DNA from 4 places in the Pseudomonas arsenicoxydans genome. Region 3 is predicted to be linked to each of the others. Evidence: predicted binding sites of a transcription regulator. Region 3 holds the regulator's gene; each other region holds the start of a gene.
The links. The regulator FliA, encoded in region 3, starts transcription of late flagellar genes. The targets are predictions, from matches to a motif close to CTAAAGTTTNNNNNNNNNNNGCCGNTAA.
Positions count from the first base shown of each region.

Region 1: the regulator FliA is predicted to act here: its motif matches at 1,601-1,628, upstream of BLQ41_RS20155 (methyl-accepting chemotaxis protein).
Region 2: the regulator FliA is predicted to act here: its motif matches at 3,218-3,245, upstream of flgM (flagellar biosynthesis anti-sigma factor FlgM).
Region 4: the regulator FliA is predicted to act here: its motif matches at 1,193-1,220, upstream of BLQ41_RS05725 (methyl-accepting chemotaxis protein).

Region 1 is NZ_LT629705.1:4,293,625-4,298,997, forward strand. It holds gene BLQ41_RS20145 (sugar diacid recognition domain-containing protein) at 1-130, shown strand, start outside; gene BLQ41_RS20150 (glycerate kinase) at 352-1,494, shown strand; gene BLQ41_RS20155 (methyl-accepting chemotaxis protein) at 1,750-3,375, shown strand; gene BLQ41_RS20160 (pyridoxal phosphate-dependent aminotransferase) at 3,418-4,605, shown strand; gene BLQ41_RS20165 (NAD(P)-dependent oxidoreductase) at 4,733-5,373, opposite strand, start outside.
Region 2 is NZ_LT629705.1:5,895,798-5,901,170, reverse strand. It holds gene BLQ41_RS27630 (MFS transporter) at 64-1,434, shown strand; gene BLQ41_RS27625 (flagellar brake protein) at 1,499-2,245, opposite strand; gene BLQ41_RS27620 (flagella synthesis protein FlgN) at 2,339-2,806, opposite strand; gene flgM (flagellar biosynthesis anti-sigma factor FlgM) at 2,855-3,181, opposite strand; gene flgA (flagellar basal body P-ring formation chaperone FlgA) at 3,354-4,115, opposite strand; gene BLQ41_RS27605 (chemotaxis protein CheV) at 4,199-5,131, shown strand; gene cheR (protein-glutamate O-methyltransferase CheR) at 5,179-5,373, shown strand, end outside.
Region 3 is NZ_LT629705.1:2,891,922-2,897,294, reverse strand. It holds gene BLQ41_RS13465 (chemotaxis protein CheA) at 1-198, opposite strand, end outside; gene BLQ41_RS13460 (protein phosphatase CheZ) at 253-1,041, opposite strand; gene BLQ41_RS13455 (chemotaxis response regulator CheY) at 1,065-1,436, opposite strand; gene fliA (RNA polymerase sigma factor FliA) at 1,603-2,343, opposite strand; gene fleN (flagellar synthesis regulator FleN) at 2,340-3,170, opposite strand; gene flhF (flagellar biosynthesis protein FlhF) at 3,287-4,621, opposite strand; gene flhA (flagellar biosynthesis protein FlhA) at 4,633-5,373, opposite strand, start outside.
Region 4 is NZ_LT629705.1:1,274,582-1,279,954, reverse strand. It holds gene BLQ41_RS05725 (methyl-accepting chemotaxis protein) at 1-1,090, opposite strand, end outside; gene BLQ41_RS05715 (LysR substrate-binding domain-containing protein) at 1,271-2,191, opposite strand; gene BLQ41_RS05710 (NorM family multidrug efflux MATE transporter) at 2,370-3,764, shown strand; gene BLQ41_RS05705 (putative bifunctional diguanylate cyclase/phosphodiesterase) at 3,810-5,373, opposite strand, start outside.

The DNA.
Region 1 (5,373 bases), 1.4 Mb from region 3:
GCGTTATCGGATGGAGCGGATCGCCGAGCTGAGCGGGGTTGATCCGCTGAAGCTGGACGGCATGCTCGCGCTTTACCTGGGCGTGCAGCTCTTGCCACAAACCGACGCAAATCCCCCAGGGGCGATGTAGGAGCTGTCGAGTGAAACGAGGCTGCGATCTTTTGATTTTGATTTTTAAAAACAAGATCAAAAGATCGCAGCCTCGTTTCACTCGACAGCTCCTACACGGGGATGTGGGTATTTTTGTTTTGTGGAAATGAACAATAATCGTCATGTCGGCTTGTGCAGCGGACTGGCGTTATTGTCCGGGGCTGCTGGCAGCATGGAGCGCATTGGAACTGGAGAATTCGCATGAAAATCGTCATCGCCCCCGATTCGTTCAAGGACAGCCTCAGTGCCCAGGGTGTGGCCGACGCCATTGCGCTCGGCCTGGCTGAGGTCTGGCCCGATGCGCAACTGATCAAGTGCCCGATGGCCGATGGCGGCGAAGGCACGGTGGAGTCGATTCTGGCGGCGTGCGAAGGTCAATTGCGCCGCACCACGGTGCGTGGCCCGCTCGGTGCACCAGTCGATGCCGCGTGGGGATGGTTGCCCCAGAGCCACACCGCGATCATCGAAATGGCTGAGGCCAGCGGCCTGCAATTGGTCGCGCCGGGCAAACGTGATGCCTGCACCAGCAGCACGTTCGGCACCGGTGAACTGATTCGCGCCGCACTGGACGCCGGGGCACAACGGGTGATCCTGGCGATTGGCGGCAGCGCCACCAACGACGGCGGTGCCGGGGCGATGCAGGCATTGGGCGTGAAGCTGCTGGACGCTCAAGGGCAAATGCTGGCGCCGGGTGGTTTGGCGCTCGCGGAGCTGGCCCACATCGACCTGAGTGCAATCGACCCGCGATTGACCGCGGTGCGATTCGACATTGCGGCCGACGTCAACAATCCCCTGTGCGGACCCCACGGCGCTTCAGCGATTTTTGGTCCGCAGAAAGGAGCATCGCCCGAACAGGTGCAGCAACTGGATACAGCCCTTGGACACTTCGCCCGGTTGTGCGCCCAGGCGTTGGGCAAAGACGTCAAGGACGAACCCGGCAGCGGCGCGGCCGGTGGTTTGGGCTTCGCAGCCAAAGCGTTTCTGAATGCGCAATTCAAGGCCGGCGTGGAAGTCGTCGCCGAACTGGTCGGGCTGGCTGAAGCCGTGAACGGGGCCGACCTGGTGATCACCGGCGAAGGGCGTTTCGATGCCCAGACGCTACGCGGCAAAACCCCGTTCGGCGTGGCGCGTATTGCCCGGGAGCAGGGCGTGCCGGTGATTGTCATCGCCGGAACCTTGGGCGAGGGTTACCAGGACCTGTATGAACATGGCATCGATGCCGCGTTTGCCTTGGCCAGTGGGCCGATGACGCTGGAGCAAGCGTGCGCCGAGGCACCACGCTTGTTGCGCGATCGTGCCAGCGATATCGCGCGGGTCTGGCGAATGGCGACGCGCCAGGCCTGACGATTACCCGTCAGGCAAGCCCGCTCCCACAGGTTTTGCAATTTGACTATTAAGTGTTTCATCGATGAAACACGTGAAATGTATTGAAATATTTTCTCCAGCCCCTGTAAAAAACCTCATCCCCCGGCCGATACAACCAATAGGCGCGCACAAACCAACTACAACGGCGCCGCCAAACTGAAAGCGCGTTCCGCCGCGCGCCCTTCAGTGATCACGGCATGGATGCTCGAAGCCTCAATCACCGAGTATCTTGCTATGTCACTGCGTAATCTGAATATCGCGCCTCGAGCTTTCCTGGGTTTTGCCTTCATTGCCTTGCTCGTCATCGGGCTGGGTGTGTTCTCCGTGAGCCGCATGTCGATCATTCGCCAGGCGTCCGTCGACATGGAAAGCACGCAGCTGCCCAGTGTCGGCTATCTGGGTAACCTGACCGAGAACGTTCTGCGCCTGCGCATCCTTTCCTTCCGGGTGTTGGTCAACCGTGACGCGAGCGCGTTGCAGGAAGCGCAAACCCGTATCAGTGCACTGATCGACAAGGTGCGTACCGCGCAATCCAGTTATGCCGCCTTGCCCGCCAGCCCCGAAGAAGCCGCGCTGTACAAGACCTTCACGGCAACGCTGGACAATTACATGCAAGCCCAGAGTCAGATGCTGGAGCTGTCGCGACAGGACAAGCTCGATGAGATGCGCGCCCTGATCAATACACGGATCAAGGACGGCACCGATCAGATGGGCGAGCAGCTGAACAAACTGATAGCCCTGAACAACAGCGACGCCAAAGCAGCTTCCGTCGAAGCGGGTGAACATTACAGCAGCGCGATTACCGGCATCGTCGTAGTGGCGGTGATTGCCGCGTTACTCACCGTGTTGCTCGCCTGGCTGCTGACCCGCAGTATCGTCACGCCGCTGAACCGCGCGCTGCAGGTGGCCCAGACCATCGCCGGTGGCAACCTGACCACCGCTATCGAAATCGATGGCAAAGACGAATCGGCACGTTTGCTTGGCGCCTTGTCCGAGATGCAGGCCAACCTGCGCAAAACCATCGAACAGATCGCCGGTTCCGCGACCCAGCTGGGCGCCGCCGCCGAAGAACTCAGCACCGTGACCCAGGAAGCGTCCCGGGGCATCCAGCAACAGAACAACGAAATCGAACAAGCGGCGACGGCGGTCAACGAAATGACCGCCGCCGTGGAAGAAGTGGCGCGCAATGCGGTGTCGACGTCCGAAGCTTCGAACCAGTCGACCCAGGCTGCACGCGAAGGTCGTGATCGCGTGGTGGAAACCGTCAACGCCATCCAGACCATGACCCACGACGTGCAAAACACCTCGCTGATGATCGAAGGCCTGGCCACTCAGGGCCGTGACATCGGCAAAGTGCTGGACGTGATCCGCGCGATCGCTGAACAGACCAACCTGCTGGCACTCAATGCCGCCATCGAAGCCGCCCGTGCCGGTGAAGCTGGGCGCGGTTTTGCCGTGGTGGCGGACGAAGTCCGGGCCCTGGCCCATCGCACCGCACAGTCGACCCAGGAAATCGAAAAAATGGTCGCCGGGATTCAGAACGGTACAGGTGAAGCGGTCTCGTCGATGGCGCAAAGCAATCAGCGCACCCAAAGCACCCTGGAAATGGCCCGCGCCGCCGGTGTCGCACTGGAGCAGATCACTCAATCGATCCACTTGATCAACGAACGCAACCTGGTGATCGCCAGCGCCTCGGAAGAACAGGCCCAGGTGTCCCGCGAAGTCGACCGCAACCTGGTGAACATCCGCGACCTCGCCACCCAGTCCGCCGCCGGCGCCAACCAGACCAGCGCCGCCACCCATGAACTGTCGCGGCTTGCGGTGAATTTGAATGCGATGGTGGCGCGTTTTGTGATTTGAGGTAGGGTTGAGGCTGGAGTCCGCGCGCGACAGGAGAATGACATGCGCTATTCAGCCTTGACCCAACGAATCGCCGGCGACGGAGCGGCAGCCTGGCAGATTCATGACCGAGCGCTGGAAATGCGCGAACAAGGAATCGATGTATTGCTGCTGTCGATCGGCGATCCGGATTTCGACACGCCGCCGCCCATCGTCCAGGCGGCCATCGACAGCTTGCACGCCGGCGACACCCATTACCCGGAGGTGCGGGGCAGTCGTGGATTGCGCAGCAGTATCGCCCAGCGCCATCGTCAGCGCAGTGGCCAGGCGGTGGACGCGGATCATGTGATCGTGTTTCCGGGAGCCCAGTGCGCCGTGTATTCGGTTGCGCAATGCCTGCTCGATCCGGGCGATGAAGTGATCGTCGCCGAGCCGATGTACGTGACCTATGAAGGTGTATTCGGCGCCTGCGGGGCCAAGGTGGTGCCGGTGGCGGTGCGTCCGCAGAACGGCTTTCGGGTCGACCCGGCGGATGTCGCGGCACTGATCACGCCGAAAACCCGGGTCATCCTGCTCAACAGTCCGAACAATCCATCAGGCGCCAGCTTGCCGCTCGACACGTGGCGAGTGCTGGCCGCGTTGTGCGTGCGCCATGATCTGTGGCTGATCAGCGACGAGGTCTATAGCGATCTGTTGTTCGAGGGCGAGCACACCAGCCCTGCGAGTTTGCCGGGCATGGCCGAGCGCACCGCGACCATCAATAGCCTGTCCAAATCCCATGCCATGAGCGGCTGGCGGGTAGGTTGGTCAATCGGCCCGAAAACCTTGGCCGAGCATCTGGTGAATTTGTCGTTGTGCATGCTGTTCGGGATTCCGGATTTTATTCAGAACGCGGCGCAACTGGCATTGGATGAAGACCTGCCGGAAGTGGCGCAGATGCGCGAGGAGTATCGCCAGCGTCGCGATCTAGTGTGTTCGATGTTGAACGGCAGTGCCGGGCTTCGTGCGATCAAACCTGACGGCGGAATGTTTGTGATGGTCGACGTGCGCCCGACCGGGCTGTGCGCCCAGCGATTTGCCGAGCGACTGCTGGAGGGATACGGCGTGTCGGTGTTGGCCGGCGAGGCATTCGGACCGAGTGCGGCGGGGCATATTCGCATTGGGTTGGTGGTGGATCAGTTGAAGCTGGCGGATGCGTGTCAGCGGATTGCATCGTGCGCGGCGCAGCTGCTGGAGGCGCGGCGCGCCTGACGATTTTGCGTTGGCCATGCCGGCCTCATCGCGGGCAAGCCCGCTCCCACATTGAATCTAGGTGAAACACAATTCCCCTGTGGGAGCGGGCTTGCCCGCGAAGGCTTACTGACAGACACAGAAATTCTTACGCTTCGGACCAAGCCCCGGCATTCACCAGGTTCTTCGGCCGTTCACCCGCCAATGCCATCAGCAGATTATCCACCGCGCACTTGGCCATCGCCTCGCGCGTTTCGTGGGTCGCAGAACCCATGTGCGGCGTCGCCACCACGTTGTTCAACGTCAACAACGGCGAATCTTTTTCCAGCGGTTCGCGCTCAAACACATCCAGCCCCGCGGCACGAATCTGCCCGGTGCGCAGCGCTTCAATCAGCGCCGTTTCGTCCACCACCTTCCCTCGGGAAATATTGATGAAAATGCTTTCGGGCCGCATCAGGGCGAACTCCTCGGCACCGATCAATCCTTCGGTTTCAGCGGTCAACGGCAAGGTCAGGCAAATGAAATCGGCCTGCTGCAACAACTCCGTCAGGTTGCGGTATTGAGCATTGAATCGCTGCTCAACGGCTGGTTTCGGTGAGTGGCTGTGATAGATCACCGGCATGCCAAAGCCGAAATGCCCGCGCTGGGCCAACGCCTCACCGATGCGTCCCATGCCGATGATGCCCAACGTTTTGCCATGCACGTCCGTGCCGAAATGCACCGGGCCGATGTTGCGCTGCCATTGGCCGGCGCGAACCATGTTCGCCAGTTCGACCACGCGCCGGGCCG
Region 2 (5,373 bases), 3.0 Mb from region 3:
TCGTCTACGAGCTATCTTTTCGGATAGCCCGACTCTCACTGCAAGGAGCCGCTCGGAACGCCGATGCGCCAAATCTGGAAACCTTTTCGAGCGCTTTATTTTGCCTCGCTGATGATGTTGATCGGCTCTGGCTTGCTAAGTACGTACCTGGGCTTGCGCCTGGCGGCCGATCACGTCGACAGCCTGTGGGTCGGTGCGTTGATGGCGGCCAACTATTTTGGTCTGGTGCTGGGCGGCAAGATCGGCCACCGGCTGATTGCCCGGGTCGGACACATTCGAGCCTATTCGGCCTGCGCCGGGATTGTCGGCGCGGCGGTGCTTGGCCACGGCCTGATCGACTGGCTGCCGGCCTGGATATTCCTGCGGATCATCGTCGGCCTCGGCATGATGTGCCAGTACATGGTCATTGAAAGCTGGCTCAACGAGCAGGCCGAAGCGTCGCAGCGTGGCACGGTGTTCAGCGGCTATATGATCGCCTCCTACCTGGGGCTGGTGCTGGGTCAGCTGATTCTGGTCATGCACCCGGCGCTGGGCTTGGAGCTGCTGATGCTGGTCGCCTTGTGCTTCGCGCTGTGCCTGGTGCCGGTGGCCCTGACACGCCGGATTCACCCTGCACCGTTGCATCCGGCGCCTATGGAGCCGCGGTTCTTCATCAAGCGCGTGCCGCAGTCGTTGAGTACGGTGCTGGGGGCGGGGCTGATCATTGGCTCGTTCTATGGTCTGGCGCCGCTGTATGCCTCGCAGCAAGGGTTGTCCACCGAGCAGGTCGGTCTGTTCATGGGTAGCTGTATTTTTGCCGGACTGTTGGTGCAATGGCCGCTGGGCTGGCTGTCCGACCGTTATGACCGGGCGTTGTTGATCCGCTGTTTTGCGGTGGTGCTGGCCCTGACTGCGTTGCCGCTGGCAATCATGCAGCAGGTGCCGCTGGAGGTTTTGTTTGTCGCCGGGTTCTTCTGTTCGCTGGTGATGTTCTGCCTGTATCCGCTGGCGGTGGCGTTCTCCAATGACCATGTCGAAGGTGATCGTCGTGTTTCCCTGACCGCGATGTTGTTGGTGACCTACGGTGTTGGCGCCAGTATCGGACCGTTGGTGGCCGGGGTGCTGATGAAGCTGTTTGGCAGCCACATGCTTTACGCCTTCTTCAGTTTCTTTGCGTTGGTGCTGGTGTGGCGCATCCGCCCCAAAGCGGTCACCAACCTGCATCAGGTCGACGATGCGCCGCTGCATCACGTGGCCATGCCGGACAGTATGTCCAGTTCGCCGCTGGTGGCGTGCCTCGATCCGCGTGTCGATGAGCAGGTGGTGCAAGACCAGATGCAAAGCCCGATCAGCCCTGAACCGGAGCCTGAACCGCAAACGGATCCGCAGGCGGATCCGCCACCTGAAGATCCGGACGCGGGCCGCGAGCAAAGCTTTACCGAAGCCAGGCCATAGGCCAAGGCATAAAAAAACGGGCAGTCACCGCAAGGGACTGCCCGTTTTTTGTTGAAGCGTCGTATTACATGTCGTCTTTGTCGAAACGTCGTGCTTCGCGTTGCAGCTGATAGACGAAGCGCTCGACTTGCCGCTGCACCAGTCCGCTCATGTTATGAAAGCGAACACCGGCGAAAGTGGTGGAGATCTTCTCTTCGAAGTGCAGGTAACGCAACTCGACTGGTGCGGTCATGTTGCCGAAGGGCAGGGCGGCGACGAAGCGGTCATAGACCTGGCCCAGTTGCAGGCTGCTGGTGATGTCGCCTTCAAAACGCAACTTGCAGCCGGTGGCCGAAATGTCCAGCAGCTTGCCGCCCAGGGTCGACTTGAGTTTGTCGCCGCCCAGTTCGACGCTGACCAGTTGCGCCAGTTTCAACGCTGCACGGAACGCGTTGCGGCGCTGGTGATAAACCACTTCAGCGGGCAGGGGGCCACGATAGCAGCGAGTATCGCCGGACTCATCGATGGACAGCGCGCCATTGCTTTCCCAGGCGATGCGCACACCGTCGTGGAAGCCTTCAACCTTGAACGGTTCTCCGGCCAGCAGAAAGCGTTCTCCGTCACGCGGGATCATTTCATCCAGGGTGATCATATTTCTGTCGCGATCAATGTCCACCAGATAGCTCTGAAAGCGCTGGGTGCGCTCATGGAACGTAATGATCAGCGGGTCATGGCTGTCCTGAAGCTGGCGCAGGTTGCTGGAGATCTCCAGAGGTGTGGTAAGCACCTTGGGTGGCTGCGGGGCGTCTTCCGCGCTTTGGGTATTGAACACGGTTAATCGATCTCCAGGCAAAAAATTGACTACGGCGAGCCAGCATTTTGCCAGCATGTTTCGTGTCTTGATAGGGCGTGTCGATGCAAAGGCTCAAGCCTGACTGAGCGGGCGCGGCTTCGCAAGCTTGGCGGTGGATCCGCGGGCATCATAAAGCGCGGGTGGTTCGCCACCGGTGAGGATTTTCAGCTGATTGGCCGTGGCGGCCTGCTGGACCAGAATGGACTGGCCATTACTGGCGTTGGCAGTCTGACACTGAGCCAGGAGGTCGGTCAGCACATCGCTTTGTGCCAGCAACTGTTCACCAATGCTGGAATGGCTGGCAAGTTGCTCGAGACCCGTGCGATTGAGCGGCAGGTTGAGGCTGGCGAGGATTTCACTGCGCTTGCGGCCATGCTGGTCAAGCAAAACGATCAGTGCCTGTTTCTGCGCGAGAATATCCTCGAGCAGTTGCATGTCGCGACCATGCAAGGCGAGGGACTCGGTTTGCAGTAACTCCAGCAAGTGTTGCGCCGGGGCAAAGTCGTCGATGATCAGTTGCAGTAAATTAGTATCGTGCATGGCTGGCCTTGGGGTTTAAGCGTCCAAAAGCCTGGCGCAGGCAATGGCCTAGCGCTGGGCTTCGAAGTTGAGCAGTTTGCTGGCTACACGGTTGCTGTCGACTTTATAGCTGCCATCGGCGATTGCTGCTTTCAACTCTGCCACACGGGCGTTGTCGACGGCAGGCTGATCGCGCAGCTTGTCAGTGACCTTCTGCAACTGTTGAGCCTCATTGCTGAGGTGTACCGATTCCCCGCTTGTGACGGTACTGGCCTGTTCGGCCGGGGTATTCAGCGGCGCGGATTTGCCGGCTTCGGCGGTTTCCTTCGCGGCGCTGGTACGCGTACTACCGGTAAGTGGCGAGGAGCTGTTTAAACGGCTGAAATCGATGACCATGATAAAAAACCTCTGGGTATTTGGACGCTTGCCATGTTTTCGGCTCTCCCTGCAAAAACTTTAGGCTCATTTATCAATGAGCGTGCAAGTGCCAGTGCTTTTCCTGCCTGGGGCACAGTTTAGGGAACCGCCGGGCAACGCGCCATCTCTTCACCCAAAGAGATAAAGATATCTACATAGCCACTTCCACTTGGCCTGGCGCGATCACCTGCGCCTTGATGACCCGATTGGAATTGAGATTTTTCACTCGAATCTGTTCACGCAAGCCGCCGTTGGACAGCGCTTCGCCGGGCATGCGCACACTGAGCGTACCACTGCGTGCCGTGATCACCACCTGGTCGCCCTTACTAATGACTTCCGCCTGTTCCAGATGCACCAGCGTCAGGACCTGATCGGCGACCGTTGGTCGGGTAAGTTTTTGTCCGATGGCTTGATCCAGCGAGGTGAAATAACCCTGGTTGATCAGACTGATATCACGTTCACGCAGCATCACATCCTCGGGTTCGACGATACCGGCGCGCTTGAGCGGCCGAGTAGTCGTGACGACCTCCCGAAACAGGCGGACTTGAGCGGGCACGAAGACGGTCCAGGGCGAGGAGCTATCGCAGCGAACCTTGACCGTGACCCGTCCGATCGGGGTCGCCGGGCTCTCCAGAGTGGCTGTCAATTCCTTGTCGCACATGGGCATATGCATACGTGGATCGAGTCGGTTGACTTCGATTTCGTAGCGACCTTCGGTTTGACTGGTAGCCAAATAGTCCTCTACGGTGAATTCAAGAAAGCCCTGTGTGACGCCGATAAGCATGTCAGGCAAGGTAACCGAGTCAGCAAGGGCAGGGCTGCCAGCGTTGAACAGGCAAACGGCCGGCATCACACAAAGCAATTTGCGGAAAGTTGATGTCAGGCGTCGGAAAAATGTCGGTTCTGTGTTCATAAGAGTTAAAAAGCAAGCGCCGTGCCGTTTAGCAATGAATGCGCGTCGCAACACACTTAAGCGTTGGTGTAGGAGTTCTGTGCATGGCTGGTGTAATGGATTCAGTAAACCAGCGCACGCAACTGGTGGGGCAGAATCGCCTTGAACTGTTGTTGTTCCGTCTTGACGGTCAGCAGCTGTATGGGATCAACGTTTTCAAGGTTCGTGAGGTGCTGCAATGCCCCAAGCTGACCCTGATGCCCAAGTCCAGTCCTGTCGTGTGCGGTGTGGCAAATATCCGGGGGGCGACCATTCCGATTCTCGATCTGGCAATGGCGACCGGCTCCGGCGCGCTTAAGGATCAGAGCAATCCGTTTGTGATCATTACGGAGTACAACACCAAGACCCAGGGTTTCCTGGTGCGCTCGGTGGAGCGCATCGTCAACATGAACTGGGAGGAAATTCATCCACCTCCCAAGGGTACCGGGCGCGATCATTACCTGACCGCTGTGACTCGGGTCGACAATCAGCTAGTCGAAATCATCGACGTCGAAAAAGTGCTGGCGGAAGTGGCACCCACACCGGAAGCGATTTCGGTCGGTGTGGTGGATGTCGAAACCCAGCACAAAGCGTTGTCGCTGCGGGTCTTGACGGTTGATGACTCATCGGTGGCGCGCAAGCAAGTGACGCGCTGCCTGCAAACGATCGGCGTCGAAGTGGTGGCGTTGAACGACGGTCGGCAAGCGCTGGAATACCTGCGCAAGCTGGTCGACGAGGGCAAGAAGCCGGAAGAAGAGTTCCTGATGATGATTTCCGACATCGAGATGCCGGAAATGGACGGGTACACGCTGACGGCCGAGATCCGCGCCGACCCGCGCATGCAAAAGCTTCATATCATCCTGCATACTTCGTTGTCGGGCGTATTCAATCAGGCGATGGTCAAGAAAGTCGGTGCTGATGACTTCCTTGCCAAATTCCGTCCTGATGACCTGGCATCCCGGGTAGTCGACCGGATCAAAGCAGCAGATATCAGCTAGGGGCCTTTTGCCCCTGGCGGTTCAACACGATTTAAGAGGCGGTATCTTTGTCTACGGGTAATTTGGATTTCGAACAGTTCCGGGTATTCCTGGAAAAAGCCTGTGGCATTTTGCTCGGTGAAAACAAGCAATACCTGGTATCGAGCCGTCTCAACAAACTGATGGAACAGCAGGGTATCAAGTCGTTGGGTGAACTGGTCCAGCGCATTCAGACCCAGCCGCGCAGTGGTTTGCGCGAGATG
Region 3 (5,373 bases):
GCACTCCACCAGCTCGTTGAGCTGGAGGAAGCCGGCGCCCCCTTTTACAGTGTGAAAACCGCGAAAAATTGCATTGAGCAGATCCGCATCATCCGGTCGGCTTTCAAGCTCGACCAGCTGTTCGGACAGTTGCTCTAGAATCTCGCCGGCCTCAACCAGGAAATCCTGAAGGATCTCTTCATCGGCGCCGAAGCTCATTAAGGGGGGTGCTCCTAAAGGTCTAAAAACCTAAAAAACCTAGAATCTAAAACTCTAAAATCCTAGGCTGGATAACAAATCGTCCACATCGTCCTGACCGGACACAACGTCTTCTCTTTTATCGGCATGAATCTGCGGACCTTCACCCTGAGAGAGATGTTTTTGTGGATCTTTTTCAGCCAGCATCGCTTCACGGTCATGTTCAATACCCGCAAAGCGGTCTACCTGGCTGGCCATGAGCACGAGCTTGAGCAGGTTGCTTTCAACTTCGGTGACCAATTGGGTCACGCGCTTGATCACCTGACCGGTGAGGTCCTGGTAATCCTGAGCCAGTAGGATGTCGTTGAGGTTGCTTGACACCACGCGATTGTCTTCGCTGCTGCGTGTCAGGAAACCGTCGACCCGCCGCGCCAACTCGCGGAACTCTTCAGCCCCGACTTCACGACGCATGAACCGTCCCCAATCCGTGCTCAACGCCTGAGCTTCATTGCTCAGGCCGTTGACCAGCGGCGTGGCGTTTTCCACCAAGTCCATGGTGCGGTTGGCAGCGGCCTCGGTCAGCTTGACCACATACCCCAGACGCTCGGTGGCATCGGTGATCTGGGACACTTCCTCGGCTTGCGGCATGTTCGGGTCAATCTGGAAATTGACGATCGCGCTATGCAGCTCGCGAGTGAGCTTGCCCACCTCCTGATACAGGCCGCGGTCACGGGTCTGATTGAGCTCATGGATCAGTTGCACAGCATCGCCGAACTTGCCCTTTTCAAGGCTGTTGACCAATTCGACCGCGTGTTTTTTCAGGGTCGATTCAAAATCGCCCTGTGAAGATTCGTTATTGTCCATAGCTCCCCCGGTGACGCAGTGTCTCAACCGATGCGTTCGAAAATCTTTTCGATTTTGTCTTTCAACGCCTGGGCCGTGAAGGGTTTGACCACATAGCCGTTTACACCGGCCTGGGCCGCTTCGATGATCTGCTCGCGCTTGGCTTCAGCGGTGACCATCAGCACTGGCAGGTGCTTGAGCTTTTCATCGGCGCGCACGTGGCGCAGCAGATCGATGCCGGTCATGCCAGGCATGTTCCAGTCCGTTACCAGAAAGTCGATGCTGCCGCTGTTGAGAACCGGAATGGCGGTAGTGCCATCGTCAGCCTCGACCGTGTTGGTGAACCCAAGGTCACGCAACAGGTTTTTTATGATCCGCCGCATCGTTGAGAAGTCATCAACGATGAGGATTTTCATGTTCTTGTCCAATTCGACCTCCAAGCAGTCTTAAACGCGCCCAGCACCTGGACACGCCATTTCAATCAATCCGGCAATGCACTCGATGACTGTCTGGAGCACAACAGATCGCGACCGGTGCAGTAAATCCCGCACCGGTCCCGCTCGCAGTGTCCCCACACTGCCTTCAGCGCGCTCGCCACTCCCCCAAACGCCCCCGCAAGCGGGCCGCGCACTGGCTGTGTAACTGGCTGACCCGGGATTCGCTGACCCCAAGGACCTCACCGATTTCCTTGAGGTTCAGCTCTTCGTCGTAGTACAGCGCCAACACCAGTCGCTCACGCTCCGGCAAATTGGCAATCGCGTCCGCCAGCGCCGCCTGGAAGCGTTCATCTTCCAGATCGCGTGACGGTTCCAGATGAGCACTGGCGCCGTCCTCATGCAGCCCTTCGTGTTCACCGTCCTGTAACAGGTCGTCGAAACTGAAGAGGCGGCTGCCCAAGGTGTCGTTCAAAATCCCGTAATAATCGTCGAGACTCAATTGGAGTTCGGCCGCAACCTCGTGATCTTTAGCGTCACGACCGGTTTTAGCTTCAATCGAGCGAATTGCGTCACTGACCATGCGGGTATTGCGGTGGACCGAACGTGGCGCCCAGTCCCCTTTGCGAACTTCATCGAGCATCGCGCCGCGGATTCGAATGCCCGCGTACGTCTCGAAACTCGCGCCCTTGCTGGCGTCATATTTGGTCGACACTTCAAGCAGGCCGATCATTCCGGCCTGGATCAGATCTTCAACCTGAACACTGGCTGGCAGACGTGCCAGCAGGTGGTAAGCAATGCGTTTGACCAGTGGCGCGTAACGCTCGATCAGCTCGTACTGCGCGTCACGTGCCGACTTCTTGTAGAGGTTGTAGCCACTGGCTGTCATAGGACGGGTCCTGCGGTCTGTTGCACGAGACGCTCAACGAAAAACTCCAGGTGCCCACGCGGGTTGGCAGGCAACGGCCAGGTATCGACCTTCTGCGCAATCGCCTTGAACGCCAGGGCGCATTTGGAGCGCGGGAAGGCTTCATAGACGGCGCGTTGCTTCTGCACAGCCTTGCATACGCTTTCGTCGTAAGGCACAGCGCCAACGTATTGTAGGGCGACGTCGAGGAAGCGGTCCGTGACCTTGGTCAACTTGGCGAACAGGTTGCGACCTTCCTGCGGGCTTTGTGCCATGTTGGCCAGCACGCGGAAGCGGTTCATGCCGTAATCGCGGTTCAGCAACTTGATCAGTGCGTAGGCGTCTGTGATCGAGGTCGGCTCGTCGCATACCACCAGCAAGACTTCTTGCGCTGCGCGAACAAAACTGACTACCGAGTCACCAATACCTGCAGCCGTATCGATCACCAGGACGTCGAGGTTGTCGCCGATATCGCTGAAGGCCTGGATCAGGCCGGCGTGTTGAGCCGGGCTCAGATGAACCATGCTCTGGGTGCCGGACGCGGCCGGGACGATGCGGATTCCGCCGGGGCCTTGCAACAGAACGTCGCGCAGCTCACAGCGGCCTTCGATGACGTCGGCCAGGGTACGTTTGGGTGTCAGTCCCAGGAGGACGTCGACGTTCGCCAACCCCAGGTCGGCGTCCAACAGCATGACGCGACGGCCGAGCTCAGCCAGGGCCAGTGACAAATTCACTGACACGTTAGTCTTGCCGACGCCACCCTTGCCGCCGGTCACCGCGATCACCTGTACGGGATGCATGCTGCCCATGTTATTTCTTTACCTTGTCTTGCATAGACGGAGGCCACATTACTGGCTGCGCGTTCTCAAACGGAACAATGCATGGCAGACCATCGATGTAGGTACGAAAACTGTTCATTACTACCTCAGCCAACCTGCTTGGTCGGACTGTGGTAAATATCAGCGAACATGTCAGCCATGGCTTCTTCGCTGGGTTCTTCCTGCATTTGCACGCTAACGGCGCGACTGACCAACTGATGACGACGCGGCAGATGCAAATCATCCGGAATCCGCGGGCCATCCGTCAGGTAGGCCACCGGCAATTCATGACTGATTGCCAGGCTTAACACCTCTCCCAGACTTGCCGTTTCATCCAGTTTAGTCAGGATGCAGCCAGCGAGCCCGCAGCGCTTGTAACTATGATAAGCGGCCGTTAGAACCTGTTTCTGGCTGGTGGTTGCCAACACCAGGTAATTTTTTGATTTGATGCCACGTCCGGCCAGGCTTTCCAGCTGCATGCGCAGTGCCGGATCGCTGGCCTGCAGGCCGGCGGTATCGATCAGCACCACGCGTTTGCGCAGCAATGGTTCCAGTGCCTGGACCAGCGACTGGCCCGGATCAACGTGCGTTACCGACACATTGAGGATCCGGCCCAGCGTCTTGAGTTGTTCCTGAGCACCGATACGGTAGCTGTCCATGCTCACCAGCGCGATGTTTTGCGCGCCGTACTTGAGCACATAACGGGCCGCGAGCTTGGCCAGGGTGGTGGTCTTGCCCATGCCGGCGGGGCCGACCATGGCAATCACGCCGCCCTCTTCCAGAGGCTCGACTTCAGGTGTGGCGATCATCCGCGCCAGGTGCGCCAGCAGCATGCGCCAGGCCTGACGAGGCTCTTCAATATCGGTAATCATTGCCAGCAGATCGCGCGACAACGGGCCGGACAAGCCGATGCGTTGCAGGCGACGCCAGAGGTTGGCCTGGGCCGGGCGGCTGCCTTGCAGCTGATTCCAGGCCAGGGAGCCGAGTTGTACTTCCATCAGTTCGCGCAGGCTGTTGAGCTCGAAACGCATCGAGTCGAACGCCCGTGGGTCAACGCCACCTGCCGCTGGCGCAGGGGCCGGCGCAGCACGACGGGGCTGGGTGTAAGTAGGTTCGATCAGCGGTTCGGCGGCGGTCAATGGCAGGCCGGCGAACAACTGCCGATTGGTGGTTTTGTCGCCGTCGGTCTCGCCTTCGCCACGCAGGCTCAATTCGGCCTGGGCGGTAACGATCCGCGACTGGGTCTTGCGCAGCTCATCCTCGAGTTCCATGTTCGGAACGCGCGGGGCCAGCGCCGACAATTTGTAATCGAGGGCAGCCGTCAGTTCGACACCGCCAGCGATCCGGCGATTGCCGATAATCGCGGCATCAGCGCCCAGCTCATCACGAACCAGTTTCATGGCCTGACGCATATCGGCGGCGAAAAAACGCTTAACTTGCATAAACCACTACCTCAGCCGTTGGGCCCTACTGTCGCAACGATGGTCACTTGCTTGTTGTCAGGAATTTCCTGGTAAGCCAACACATGCAAACCCGGGACTGCCAGTCGGCCGAATCGCGAGAGCATCGCGCGAACCGGACCGGCCACCAGCAGAATCACCGGCTGACCTTGCATTTCTTGACGCTGCGCCGCTTCGATCAACGAGCGTTGCAGCTTCTCAGCCATGCTTGGCTCCAACAGAACGCCCTCTTCCGAGCCTTGTCCTGCCTTCTGAAGACTATTGAGCAATATCTGTTCCAACCTTGGCTCAAGAGTGATAACTGGCAGCTCGGAGTCAGTCCCCACAATGCTTTGGACGATTGCACGGGAAACGCCGACGCGCACCGCGGCGACCAGCGCGGCGGTATCTTGACTCTTGGCCGCATTGTTGGCGATGGCCTCGGCGATGCTGCGAATGTCGCGCACCGGCACTTGTTCGGCCAACAACGCCTGCAACACCTTGAGCAGTTGCGACAGCGAGACCACACCCGGCACCAGCTCTTCGGCCAGCTTGGGTGAGCTTTTGGCCAGCAATTGCATGAGTTGCTGGACTTCTTCGTGACCAATCAGTTCGCTGGAGTGCTTGTACAGAATCTGGTTCAAGTGGGTCGCCACGACCGTGCTGGCATCGACTACGGTGTAACCGAGCGATTGTGCCTGGGCGCGCTGGCTGATTTCGATCCAGACCGCCTCCAGACCAAAAGCCGGATCTTT
Region 4 (5,373 bases), 1.6 Mb from region 3:
CGATCTCGTCATTGCTCGACACGTTCAGGCGCACGCTCAGATCACCGGCGCCCAGCGCTTCAGCCTGGCGCACCAGATCGCCCAGCGGCGCGAGTTTGCTGCGCAGCAACCAGACCGCCGAACCCACGGCAATCAGCGTCGCCAGCAGACTGCCGATCGCCAGTTGAATGCCAACGCTCCAGGTCACGGCGCTGATTTCGGTTTTTGGCATGCTCGCCACCACCGACCATGGGCCGCCGTCGAACGGCACGGCCACACTGTAGAAGTCTTCAGACTTGTCGCTCCAGAAATCGCCCTTGCCCTGAGTTTTCGCCAGGCCGGTGATGGCCGGGACTGCTTTATCAAGCGCCTGCACGCCCGCAATCGGAACCAGCCACTTGTTCTGCTCATCCAGCAGCGCCAGGGAACCGGTCTGGCCGATGCGGAAGCGTTTGAGGTTCTCAAACTGCGCATTCTGCGCATCGGTGTAATCGAACCCCACGAATAACACGGCAATCACCTTGCCGCTGCTGTCGCGTACAGGGGTGTACTGAGTCATGTAGGAGCGATCAAAGAGCAAGGCGCGGCCGACGTAGCTCTGCCCCGCCATCAACCGCGCATAGGCCGGGTTGGCATGATCCAGCAAGGTGCCGATGGCCCGGTTGCCATCCTGCTTGGTCAGGGAGGTACTGACCCGTACAAAGTCTTCGCCACTGCGCACGAACACCGTCGCGACGCCCGCCGTCATTTGCTTGAACTCGTCAACTTCCTTGAAGTTGTTGTTCAACACTTCGCTGCCCAGGTGCAAGCCCGGTGTCTGCGTGCCCGCCACGGTCACCGGCTCATCCGGGTGTAAGTTCAGACCCGCACTGAAGCGTTTCTCGAACAGGCCGGCCAGACGCTGGGTGCTTTCACGCAACGTGCCGTGAAAGGTGCTCAATTGGTCAGCCAGCAACCGGGCTTCGCTGGCCAGGTGCTCCTCGCGGGTGGCGAGGTTGGCACTGTCCAGCGAACGCAGGGCGAATACGGTACTGCCAGTGATGACAATCGCCAGAATCACGGCGAGCGCAAGACCTAGCTGTGAGGCGATCCGGGCACGGGGTTGAGACATGACAGCTCCTGGCTGAGCGACCGGATCATCCTGATCACGATGCACACTCGGCAATATTCAAAGGGAATTGCAACGAACCTGCACGAAGGTTCCATCTGCAGATATTCGGCGGCAAACCTGAATACTTGAGTAAAAAACGAGGATATGGCTCAAGGCCTCTAACACTGGGGCTCTATCGATTCAGCTCAGGCGCTCGACATCCGGTAAATCCATGGCCCGGACCTCCCCGAGCAGGAAATCGCTGAGGCGGCGCAAACGTTCACCTCCCGGACGGGTTTTCGGCCAGACCAGGTAATAATTCTCACCGCTGGCCACTGCGGTCGGCCACGGCAGACTCAGACGACCCTGCGCGACATCCTCCGCCACCATCAACAAATCGCCCATGGACACACCGTAACCTCGGGCTGCCGCGATCATGCCCAGCTCCAGTGTGTCGAATACCTGCCCGCCCTTGAGCGACACCTGATCATCCAGGCCCATGCGCACAAGCCACGTGCGCCAGTCTCGGCGGTCCGGCGTCGGGTGCAGCAGTTCGGTGCTGGCCAGACGCGCAACGTCCCACGGCTGATCCTTCAGCAGATTCGGCGCCCCCACGGGAATCAACTCTTCTGGAAACAACCGCGTCGCCTCCCAGTCCGGCGGGAAATGTCCGTTGCTGAGGATCACGGCGCAGTCGAACGGTTCGTGATTGAAGTCCACCGAGTCGATGTCCATCCAGGCGCTGGTCAGTTGCACCTCGTTGCCCGGTTGCAGATGCCGAAAACGGCTGAGCCGGGCCAGCAGCCAGCGCATGGTCAGCGTCGACGGAGCTTTCATACGCAGGATGTCGTCTTCGGCGCGCAAGGTATTGCAGGCACGTTCCAGCGCGGTAAAGCCTTCGCGAATGCCAGGAAGGATCAGCCGCGCCGACTCGGTCAATTGCAGGTTGCGTCCGCTGCGGTGAAACAGACGACAGGCGAAATGCTCTTCGAGTGTACGAATATGCCGACTGACCGCACTTTGGGTGATCGACAGCTCTTCCGCCGCACGGGTAAACGAGCTGTGCCGCGCCGCCGCTTCAAATGCGCGCAGGGCATACAAGGGTGGAAGACGACGGGACATCGGAAAAGCTCCTGAAGCGCGGTTAGGCAACGTTAGCAGAAATCTGCCAGCATGAGTTTGACTCATGCCACCCATCCTTTTTATCCCTTTGTGCAATTCCCGTGAAGCGCCGAGAATCGGCGTTCTCCTGATTTCCCTGGGGTTTCCTTTTTCTCTTCGATAGACGAGCGTGATGATCATGCAGCATCCAGCACGTACCGAACTCTGGGCCATCCTGCGGCTGGCGGGGCCGTTGATTGCCTCGCAGTTGGCGCACATGCTGATGGTCCTCACCGATACCTTGATGATGGCGCGCCTGAGTCCTGAAGCGCTGGCCGGTGGCGGCCTGGGCGCGGCGACGTATTCGTTTGTGTCGATCTTCTGCATCGGCGTGATCGCCGCCGTCGGCACCCTGGTGGCGATCCGTCAGGGCGCCGGCGATATCGTCGGTGCTGCGCGACTGACACAGGCCGGGTTGTGGCTGGCCTGGCTGATGGCGCTGGTGGCCGGGTTGCTGCTGTGGAACCTCAAACCGGTGTTGCTGCTGTTTGGCCAGACCGAAACCAACGTCCACGCCGCCGGCCAGTTCTTGCTGATCCTGCCTTTTGCCCTACCCGGCTACCTGAGCTTCATGGCCTTGCGCGGATTCACCAGCGCCATCGGCAGGGCGACGCCGGTGATGGTCATCAGCCTGGGCGGTACCGTGGCCAACTTCCTGCTCAACTATGCGTTGATCACCGGCATGTTCGGCCTGCCAAAACTGGGCCTGATGGGCATCGGCCTGGTCACGGCCATTGTCGCCAACCTGATGGCCGTGGCGCTGGCGCTGCACATCCGTCGGCATCCAGCCTACGACGCTTATCCGCTGCGCCAGGGCCTGTCGCGGCCCAACCGTCAGTACTTGAAAGAGCTGTGGCGCCTCGGCCTGCCCATCGGCGGCACTTACGCGGTGGAAGTCGGGTTGTTTGCATTCGCGGCGCTGTGCATGGGCACCATGGGCAGCACGCAGCTGGCCGCACACCAGATCGCCCTGCAAATCGTCTCGGTCGCGTTCATGATTCCGGCGGGGCTTTCTTATGCGATCACCATGCGCATCGGCCAGCATTACGGTGCCGGACAGTTGCTGGATGCGCGGCTGGCCGGCCGGGTCGGGATTGCCTTTGGCGCAGCAGCGATGCTGGGGTTTGCGATGGTCTTCTGGTTCCTGCCGAATCAGTTGATCGGCCTGTTCCTGGACCACAACGACCCGGCGTTCCGTCCCGTGATTGAACTGGCTGTGAGCCTGCTGGCGGTCGCCGCATGGTTCGAACTGTTCGACGGTACGCAAACCATCGCCATGGGCTGCATTCGCGGGCTCAAGGACGCCAAGACCACCTTTCTGGTCGGGCTCGGTTGCTATTGGCTGATCGGGGCACCGGCCGCATGGTGGATGGCGTTCAACTTGAACTGGGGGCCAACGGGCGTCTGGTGGGGGTTGGCGTTGGGCCTGGCGTGTGCGGCGGTGAGTCTGACGCTGGCGTTCGAGTGGAAGATGAAAGGGATGATTCGGCGCGAGCCTGCGTCGCAGCGTTTCGAGGCCATTCAGACCGAATGACGTCCTTGTGGGAGCGAGCCCGCTTGCTCCCACCGTTGTTCGCGTTTAGCTCACGACACCCAGCGCCGGCTGCTGGTCGCAGTCAAACGTCAAATACTCAACCAGTTCCGTCAGTGGCAGCGGCTTGCTGATCAGGTAACCCTGCACCTGATCGCAACCAAACCCACGCAACAAATCCAGTTGTTCTGGCGTTTCCACGCCTTCAGCCACCACTTCAAGATTGAGGTTGTGCGCCAGGTTGATCATCGCGTGGACCAGTTTGCGATTCTCTTCACGTTCTTCCATGCCGCCGACAAAGCTTTTGTCGACCTTGAGCAAGGCAATCGGCAGGCTGTTGAGGTGCACGAAGGACGAGAACCCGGTGCCGAAGTCATCCAGAGAGAAGCGCACGCCCAGTCGCCCGAGGGCATCCATGGTCTGCTTCACCAGATCGCTGCGGCGCATCACCGCGGTTTCGGTCAGCTCAAACTCCAGCCATTGCGCCTCGACGCCGCGCTCGGCAATCAGCCGGCTCAGGGTCGACAACAATTGGCTGTCCTGGAACTGACGGAACGACAGGTTGATCGCCATGTGCAACGCCGGCAAACCGAGCTCGCGCAGGGCTTGCATGTCGCGCAGGGCGCGGGAGATCACCCAGTAACCAAGCGGCACGATCAAACCGCTTTGCTCGGCCAGCGGCACGAATTCGCTGGGCGCCAGCAAACCACGCTCGGCATGGCGCCAGCGCACCAGGGCTTCGAGGCCGACGATTTTGCCGTCCTCAAGGTTCAGGCGTGGCTGGTAATGCAGCTCCAGTTCGTCACGACGCAAGGCCCGGCGCAGCTCGCTTTCGAGATCGGCCATGCTGCGGGCGTTGCGGTTGATGCGTTCGTTAAAGATATGAAAGGTGCAGCCCTGAGTGCTTTTGGCTTGCTGCATGGCGATGTGCGCGTGCCACATCAGAGGGTCGGCGCCTGCCTGAGCCCGCGCATGGGCGATGCCCAGGCTGGAACCGATCAACAGGCTTTCGCCATCGACCCAGTAAGGCTCGGCCAGGGCTTCGGTGATGCGTTCGGCCATCCATTCGGCGCGTTGCGGCGCACGACGGGTGTCGATCAATAGGGCGAATTCGTCGCTGCCCAGTCGCGCCAGTTGATCGCCGGCCTCAAGCTGACTTTTCAGGCGCGCGACCACTTGCAGGATCAACCGGTCGCCGGCCTGATGACCGAGGGCATCGTTGGCGTGACGGAAATTGTCGAGATCCAGGTGACCGAGGGCCACGCCGCGGCCGTCGTTTTCCGCCAGACGCGCTGCCAGCAAGGTCTGGAAACCCTGACGGTTGGCGATGCCGGTGAGCGGGTCTTGCTCGGCCAGACGCTGCAACGTGTTTTCCAGCACACCGCGCTCACGCACGTGGCGCAAGCAACGGCGCAGCATGCCGGGATCGAGATGATCGCGCACCAGCCAGTCGCTCACGCCATCGGGCGGCGACGTCGGCTCGTGCTCGAGCAGCAACACCGTCGGCAGGTTACAACGGCCGGGCGCAGGCTGAAGGGCAGGAATCGTCAACAACACCGCACCGCGGTTGTCATCGAACAGACTGCTGACCGAGTCCCAACTCGGAGCGCTG